Regions from separate parts of the Shewanella sp. Iso12 genome, predicted to be linked through region 1. Evidence: predicted binding sites of a transcription regulator. Region 1 holds the regulator's gene; the other holds the start of a gene.
What was found. Region 1 encodes sigma-54, which starts transcription at its own class of promoters, with help from an activator protein. Its sites were predicted from a motif close to GTTGGCACGNNNNTNGNNT; they were not measured.
Positions count from the first base shown of each region.

Region 2: a site for sigma-54 is predicted at 2,372-2,390, ahead of HCX89_RS04355 (DUF3192 domain-containing protein). Genes of this name have one in related genera too.

Region 1 covers NZ_JAAUHW010000012.1:8,799-12,648, forward strand. The annotation lists gene lptA (lipopolysaccharide transport periplasmic protein LptA) at 1-73, shown strand, start outside; gene lptB (LPS export ABC transporter ATP-binding protein) at 70-798, shown strand; gene HCX89_RS17530 (RNA polymerase factor sigma-54) at 894-2,357, shown strand; gene hpf (ribosome hibernation promoting factor) at 2,389-2,676, shown strand; gene ptsN (PTS IIA-like nitrogen regulatory protein PtsN) at 2,679-3,122, shown strand; gene rapZ (RNase adapter RapZ) at 3,119-3,850, shown strand, end outside.
Region 2 covers NZ_JAAUHW010000002.1:86,659-90,508, forward strand. The annotation lists gene queF (NADPH-dependent 7-cyano-7-deazaguanine reductase QueF) at 1-396, opposite strand, end outside; gene syd (SecY-interacting protein) at 456-1,097, shown strand; gene HCX89_RS04345 (Zn-ribbon-containing protein) at 1,173-1,946, opposite strand; gene HCX89_RS04350 (hypothetical protein) at 1,946-2,284, opposite strand; gene HCX89_RS04355 (DUF3192 domain-containing protein) at 2,451-2,816, shown strand; gene HCX89_RS04360 (DUF2789 domain-containing protein) at 2,839-3,069, opposite strand; gene HCX89_RS04365 (GNAT family N-acetyltransferase) at 3,285-3,850, shown strand, end outside.

The DNA.
Region 1 (3,850 bases):
GGTAACCACTGTTATCCAGCCAGAAAACTATCAGGATCTCAACAAGAAAGAACAGCAGCAGGAGCCGCAATGACCAGCACCCTGACGGCACAGAATCTGGCAAAGAGTTACAAAAAGCGCAACGTCGTCAAAGACGTCAGCCTGTCGGTCAATACCGGCCAAATCGTGGGGCTGCTGGGCCCCAACGGGGCTGGCAAGACCACCACCTTCTATATGGTGGTTGGGCTGGTACAGAGTGACAAGGGCCGTATCTTCATTGACGACGACGAGCTGACCCTGGATCCCATGCACCTGCGAGCCCGTAAAGGCATAGGCTACCTGCCACAGGAAGCCAGTATTTTCCGCAAGCTGTCGGTGCATGACAACATCATGGCCGTGCTGCAAACCCGCAAAGAACTCAACAGCGACAAGCGCGAGGAACAGCTCGAACAGTTGCTGGAAGAATTCCATATTACCCACATACGTGACAGCCTGGGGATGTCCCTCTCCGGCGGTGAACGCCGCCGGGTGGAAATCGCCCGGGCATTGGCCGCCAATCCACAGTTCATTCTGCTGGATGAGCCATTCGCCGGTGTGGATCCCATCTCAGTTATCGATATCAAGAAAATCATCGAACAGCTTAAGTCCCGCGGTTTGGGAGTGCTGATCACAGACCACAATGTTCGCGAAACACTCGACGTTTGTGAGCGAGCCTACATAGTCAGCCATGGGCAGTTGATCGCCGAGGGCACACCCGCTGAAATCTTGGACAACCAGCAAGTGCGTGCTGTGTACTTAGGCGAACAATTCAGGCTATAGTTAGGATCATGTCATCCGGTGGCAATTCCGGGTATTATAGTTTGTTATTATTGAATTTTTTCCTTGAAAAATAACGAGTAGGGATTAGCGGTATAATGAAAGCGTCACTCCAGCTCAAACTGGGTCAACAGTTGACCATGACACCTCAGTTGCAACAGGCTATTCGCCTGCTGCAACTGTCGTCCCTTGAGCTGCAGCAGGAAATCCAGGAAGCCTTGGAAGCCAACCCTCTGTTGGAAATGGCCGAGGACAACCAGGATGACGCTATCGACGACAACCACAAGGAAAACGACGCCGGCGAGTTGAGCGCCAAGCAGGAAGATGGTTCCACGGTAGAAACCTCAGAGGCATTGAACAATGAGTCTATGCCGGATGAATTACCTATGGATACCACCTGGGACGAAGTCTTTACCGCCGCCAGCGCCTCCGGGCCGGCCATGGGCCGTGAAGATGATATGCCCTTCCAGGGGGAAACCAGCGAAGGGCTCTATGAACATCTGGAATGGCAGAAGAACCTGACCCCGTTTTCCGATACCGACGACGCCATTGCCACCGCCATTATTGATGCCATCGACGAGCAGGGTTATCTGACCCAGAGCACAGAGGAGATCCTCGAAGCCATGGGCAACCCTGAGATTGAGCTCGATGAAGTCGAGGCAGTACTCAAGCGGATCCAGCACTTCGATCCTGTCGGCATCGCCTCCAGAGATCTGCGCGAATGCCTGCTGATCCAGTTGCAACAGTTCAACGCAGACACCCCGCATCTGGCCGACGCCCGCTTGTTGATTGACGAACATCTGGATCTCATTGCCGCCCGTGATTTCCGCACCCTGATGCGCAAGACCAGGCTCAAGGAAGATCAGCTGCGTGACGCCATCAACCTTATCCAGAGTCTCAATCCCCGCCCCGGCTTGCTGGTGCAGCCGATGGACGAGGAATATGTGATCCCTGATGTCAGCGTCTGGAAGAAAAACGGCCGCTGGGTAGTAGAACTCAACCCGGACTGTATGCCCAAACTCGGGATCAATCAGCAGTATGCTGCCATGGCTCGTAGCGCCCGCAGTCAATCAGACAGCCAGTTTATTCGTGGTCATCTTCAGGAAGCCAAATGGTTTATCAAGAGCCTGGAGAGCCGCAACGACACCCTGCTCAAGGTGGCCAACTGTATAGTGCAGTTCCAGCAGGGATTTTTTGAATATGGTGAAGAAGCCATGAAACCCATGGTGCTCAACGATATTGCCGAGGCGGTCGAGATGCATGAATCGACCATCTCCAGGGTCACCACTCAAAAGTATATGCATACCCCCAGGGGAATATTTGAATTGAAGTACTTCTTCTCCAGCCATGTCGGCACCGAAGATGGCGGAGAATGCTCTTCCACGGCGATCAGGGCTTTTATCAAGAAGCTCGTGGCAGCGGAAAACCAGAAGAAGCCTTTGAGCGACAGCAAGATGGCGCAACTTCTGGCAGAACAGGGAATCAACGTTGCAAGACGCACCATAGCCAAGTATCGCGAGGCTATGATGATACCACCGTCGAACCAGCGTAAGAGTTTATAAATCCACAGTTGGAAATTGGAGGAATCTTTCTATGCAAATCAACCTGACAGGACATCATATCGAGATCACCGACTCACTGCGTGACTACGTGGAAAGTAAGTTTTCTAAACTTGAACGCCATTTCGAACAGATCAATAATGTGCACGTTGTGCTCAATGTACAAAAACTGCAACAGATAGCCGAAGCCAAGATCCACCTCACAGGCGGCGAAGTCTATGCAACTTCTGAACATGCCGACATGTATGCCGCCATCGACGTTCTGATTGATAAATTGGATCGTCAGGTCATTAAACACAAAGAAAAGCTGACAAAACACTAACGATGGAACTGAGTACCATCCTGCGGCCGGAGTGCACTACCTGTGCCACTCCGGGCAGTAAGAAAAAGGTACTGGAGCTGATTAGCGATCTCGCTAGCGCCCAGTACCCCACCCTTTCCTCTCAAGCGATTTTTGAAAGCCTTTTGGCCCGCGAAAAGATGGGGAGCACAGGTATAGGTAATGGTATTGCGATTCCGCATGGCAGACTACCGGACATTACAGAGCCGATTGCCGTGCTGGTCAAATGCGAAGAGCCTATCGCCTTCGATGCCATAGACAACCAGCCGGTGGACATACTGTTCGCCCTCTTGGTGCCCGCAGATCAATGTCAGCAACACCTGAGTACCCTGTCCGCCATGGCTGAAAAGCTCAGCGATAAGGCGATACTCAAGCAGTTGCGAAAATCCAGCGACGAAACAGAACTCTATCAGGTGATCACAGGATGAAACTCGCCATAGTCTCAGGCCGCTCCGGTTCCGGAAAATCCGTTGCCCTCAGGGTACTCGAAGACCTGGGTTACTACTGTGTGGATAATCTCCCCCTGCCCATGATAGGCAGCCTGTTGGAAAACCTCCGTGGCAGCAATGATCTGGTCGCCATCAGCATAGATGTGCGCAATATGCCGGATCAGGAAAAAGTGCTGGAACAACAGTTAGCGGCCTTGCCGGAAAACACCCAACTGACCAGCTTCTTCCTCAACGCCTCCGATAAAGTGCTGCTGAAGCGCTACAGCGAAACCCGCAGACTGCACCCCCTGTCCAAGAGCAAAGTCTCACTACAGGACGCCATCAAGCTCGAAGGCAAGCTGCTGGAACCTATGTCGAAACTGGTGGATCACTACATAGACACCTCGGCGCTGAACATCTATGAACTCAGTGACACAGTGCGGGAAATTCTGCTTGGCAGTGTCGATAAAGAACTGGTGATCAACTTCGAGTCGTTCGGCTTTAAGCATGGTATGCCCCAGGAAGCCGACTTCATGTTTGATGTGCGCTTTCTGCCCAACCCTCACTGGGAGCCGGCGCTCAGACCGCTGACCGGGCTGGATGAACCTGTGCAGGAGTTTCTCAGCCGCCAGCCACTGGTGAACAAGTTTATCTGGCAGATAGAAAATCTATTGGAAACCTGGCTGCCGCACCTGGAACGCAACAACCGCAGTTACCTCACCATAGCC
Region 2 (3,850 bases), on a different contig from region 1:
GACTTTTACCTCGCCATTGGCACAGCGGCTCAGATCTTGGGTCAGGGTCTGCTCGACGGCTTCAGTACTGTCAAAGCGGGTTTGATTGAAACTGTTCAGATAGAGCTTGAAGGATTTGGACTCAATTAAATGCTCACTGTTGAGATCCAGCTGGAACTCGGCGATGGCCACCATGGGCTTGCCCTTGGCATTGAGCCAGGAGAGTTCATAGCCGGTCCAGATATCGGCCCCCTGAAACGGCAGAGGCGCACTCAGGTTGATTGCATCACGGTTGAGTTTGCGGGGCACACCCTGCAACAGCTCAGGGGCGTAATGCTCTTGATAATCTGTCTGCTGACCCAGTGTCAGGCCAGATAAGGCTTCGGCGTTCCGGTAAGGGTCGTGATTCTGTGTCATCAAGCGGGTTTCCGTGTCAAAATAGGCCACCATTATACCTGAATTTGGAAGTGCGATAAGTGTCTTGTGCCCAGGCGTTGGAGCAATTTCTCAGCCGTTATCATCAAAGTTACCAGTCGAGTCTGGGGGAAGGCCCCAGATATTATGCCAGGGGAGAAGCCTCGCCCTGTTTGCTGCAGGAGAATGGCGAAGATCCGCTACTGTGGCAGACTATTCGCCGTGAACAGCCAGGCAGTTTTGCCAATGTCAGTCATGCGCTGGAGTTGCCGTTGCATGCCGATATCGACGAGTTTTATGGACAGTTTTTTGCCGCGCATCTGTTGTTTGAAGCCGATTTCGGCGAAGGGGAACTACTGCAGCCCTGGAGCCAGGACGATTTTGAGTTTCTGCAGCAGAATCTGATTGGGCACCTGATGATGAAACGCAAGCTCAAGCAGCCACCGACCTGGTTTATCGGTCTGTTGGGGCAAGGTGATGAGATGATCTGCGTGGATAATGAAACCGGTGCTGTCTGGCGTGAGACCCCGGGTGAGCTCCCCTCAAAGAAGCTGGCAGACAGTCTGGAAGAGTTTCTCGCTTTGTTGCGCCCCAGAGTGGCGCCGGCGGTTGAGCCTGTGGAGCCGGCAATGGCGAATGTCGACCATCCCGGTCTCTGGGCGCGGATGAAGCTTATGTGGCAACACCTGTTTTCCCGCCGCTGACAGTCGGGGTTACCACAATCACTATTGATTGATGATCACTGCTATTGATGATCCTAGACTATTGATTGTCCCAGTTTATTGATGATCCCAGGAGAGGTTGGAGACTATCCGGCAGTTGTCACAGCGGAAATGAAACAGATCCAGCAACGGGCTGGGTTGGCGCCAGTCCGGGTTGCCGCAACGGGGGCAAGGACGGGCCAATTCGGCTTGCTTACTCTCTCCCCCGACCCGGTAAAGGTAGTAATAGGTAGGAATTTTGGTCAGATATTCGATACGGCCGCGCAGATCCCAGCCGCGGCGGAACAGATCGCTATCCGGGCTGGAAAGCTCCTCAAGTGCGGCAAATTCGGCCTTGGTTGCTGCGGCCATCTGCAGTTCATCACAGGCTTGCCACTCGGTTTGCCAACGGATCACCCGCTTGTGATCGCCGTTGAAGGTCGCGGGAATGCGGTAGAGTGGAATGGGTAGCAAGTTATCGCCGCTGCGCAGCGGCGAGCACATATGCACATAGCTGGTATAAAGCAGCTGCCAACTTGGGGGCTCCAGGGTGCTGACCTCGGAATTGATATCCTGACCTATGAGCTTTTCCTTGGGGGCCAGCAGTTTGACCTCGGTTAACTGCTGCAACGCCTGTTTGGCCCAGGGACTGTTGTGCCTGTTGGCCAGACTGGTTTCTTCCGGTAGCAGCAGCCTGACTCTGAACTCCCCGTCCCTAAAGGCCACCGCAAATTCCCGTCCCAATACCTGACCGTTGGCCCGCCAGGCCTCAAGCAGGGTATTGATGGCTTTTTCTGCGGCGCTGATAGTGGTGTTGGCAAAGCATTCAAACCTGAGTTCGCAGACAAACATTATTGCTGTTCCTCAAGCTTGGCGAGTCTTTGCTGCAAGGCCGCGAATTCTTGTTTCAGTTGCTGCTGTTCCTGGCGTAGCTGGCTGATTTCCTGCTGGAGAACTTCTACTGTGGTGACAGCTTGTTGTGGCACGGTTTCTTGCAGTTGAGGTGCGTCTTCAAGCTGTTTTTCCCGTTCACTCTCTGGCAGGGATTTGAAACGCTGCAGACCTTCAACCAGCAGTGGCATTGGTAACTTGTTGCCGAGTCTTGCCTTAATCAGTGCCAGAGAGGGAGTATGGCCGCTTTGGGCTACTGCCGCCGCGGCGGCCATGACCTGTTCCAGTGGAGTGGACATCTTGGTAAAAAACCTCACATTTTCGCGAATAGTTACATAGTGCAGCAGTTGTTTGCTTTTATCATTTTGATATTTATCAGTTTATTTGTTGGCCTGCATGTTGCATAGCGTTTGCTGCATTTGCTTAACAAAAGTCAACATTTGATAAATATAACAAGGAGTGACAATGAACAAGTTATTACTGCCACTGATGGGGATTGCAAGCTTAGGGCTTAGTGCCTGTGTGGTCAATGTCGGCGATCACGAAGCCAACTGGGATGAAAAGGAGTCCTGGCAATTGCAGCAACAGCAAAATCAGCAACAACTGGCCAAGTTGACTCTGGGAATGGATCAGCAACAGGTGCAGCAGCTCATGGGGCAGGCCGACTTTAATGAAGCCTTTCTCTCCAATGATCAGCAAGTACAGGTACTATTTTACCGTACCCGCCACAGACACAGTGATGGCAAGACCACCAAGGATGAGTGCACCCCCTTGGTGTTTCGCGATCAACAACTGATTGGCTGGGGCGATAAGGCTTACGCGCAGCTGTAATTCACACTCATCCCAATTTCAATCAACTCCTGAGCTGGGCGTCCAAATGGTCTATGGTGTCTGACCATTGGGCGTCCTCGGCCAGAGCCTCTGTTAAAAAAGTGCGCTGCGCTTCATTCCAGAATGGTGCATCCACCAGTTTGACTCCCTCGGGGATAGAATGTGCGCCGATAAAGCCTTCTATCGCCTTACTGCTGCTGGGGAGTCCCAATTGCTCAAATAAATGGGCCAAGTCTGTGTGGGTGGTATCCATATTCTGACCTCCAGAAGTCCTGACATATCTTGTCAAGGTGATGAGTGAACAAGCCTTAATAAAACAGATAGTAAGCCTTATTCCTTCCCCTTAGCTTATACCAATCTGCCTAAAGATGAAGTGACAATGTCTGGCAAGCAAGATCAAGATATTGCACTTTGATCCAATATTGTTAAATTGGAAATTGCCCTTTTGGCTGACAAGGACAACAACAAATGGAAACCCAGACTCCCGATTCTCTGCGTGCCGTCTACCTGACAGCGGAAGATTTGCGCCTGGCCGCATCAATTCTCTATAACGCCTATCACGATGATGCGTTTTTTCAGCAGACCTTGCCGGCCGCCAATGCCGTCGAATATGAACAAAAGCTCAGAGCCGCGATCCGTGAAGAGCTCAATGAGCTTTGGCAACAGGAGCAGCCTCTTATTGGGTTGTTCGACGCTGAGCGCTTGATTGGGGTTGCCTGCGTGGTGACCTCATCACTTCCCCAAGGGGAGGGACGCTATTGGCATTGGCGTTTGAAAATGCTGCTGGGGACAGGCTGGCAATCGACGCAGAAGTTGATGCAGAAGGAGAATTCAATTCTGGAGCACCTGCCGGCTACTGAATACGGCATTATACAGTTCATTGCAGTAGCTTTAACCGAGCAGCGCAAGGGTTATGGCAAGTTGCTCGTCCAGGCGGTATTGGGTTGGTGTGATGAGCAGCCGGAGCTGGAAGGGGTTGGAGTCTTTGTGACTGAGGATGGCCATTCTCATCTGTTCCGAGAGCAAGGCTTTGT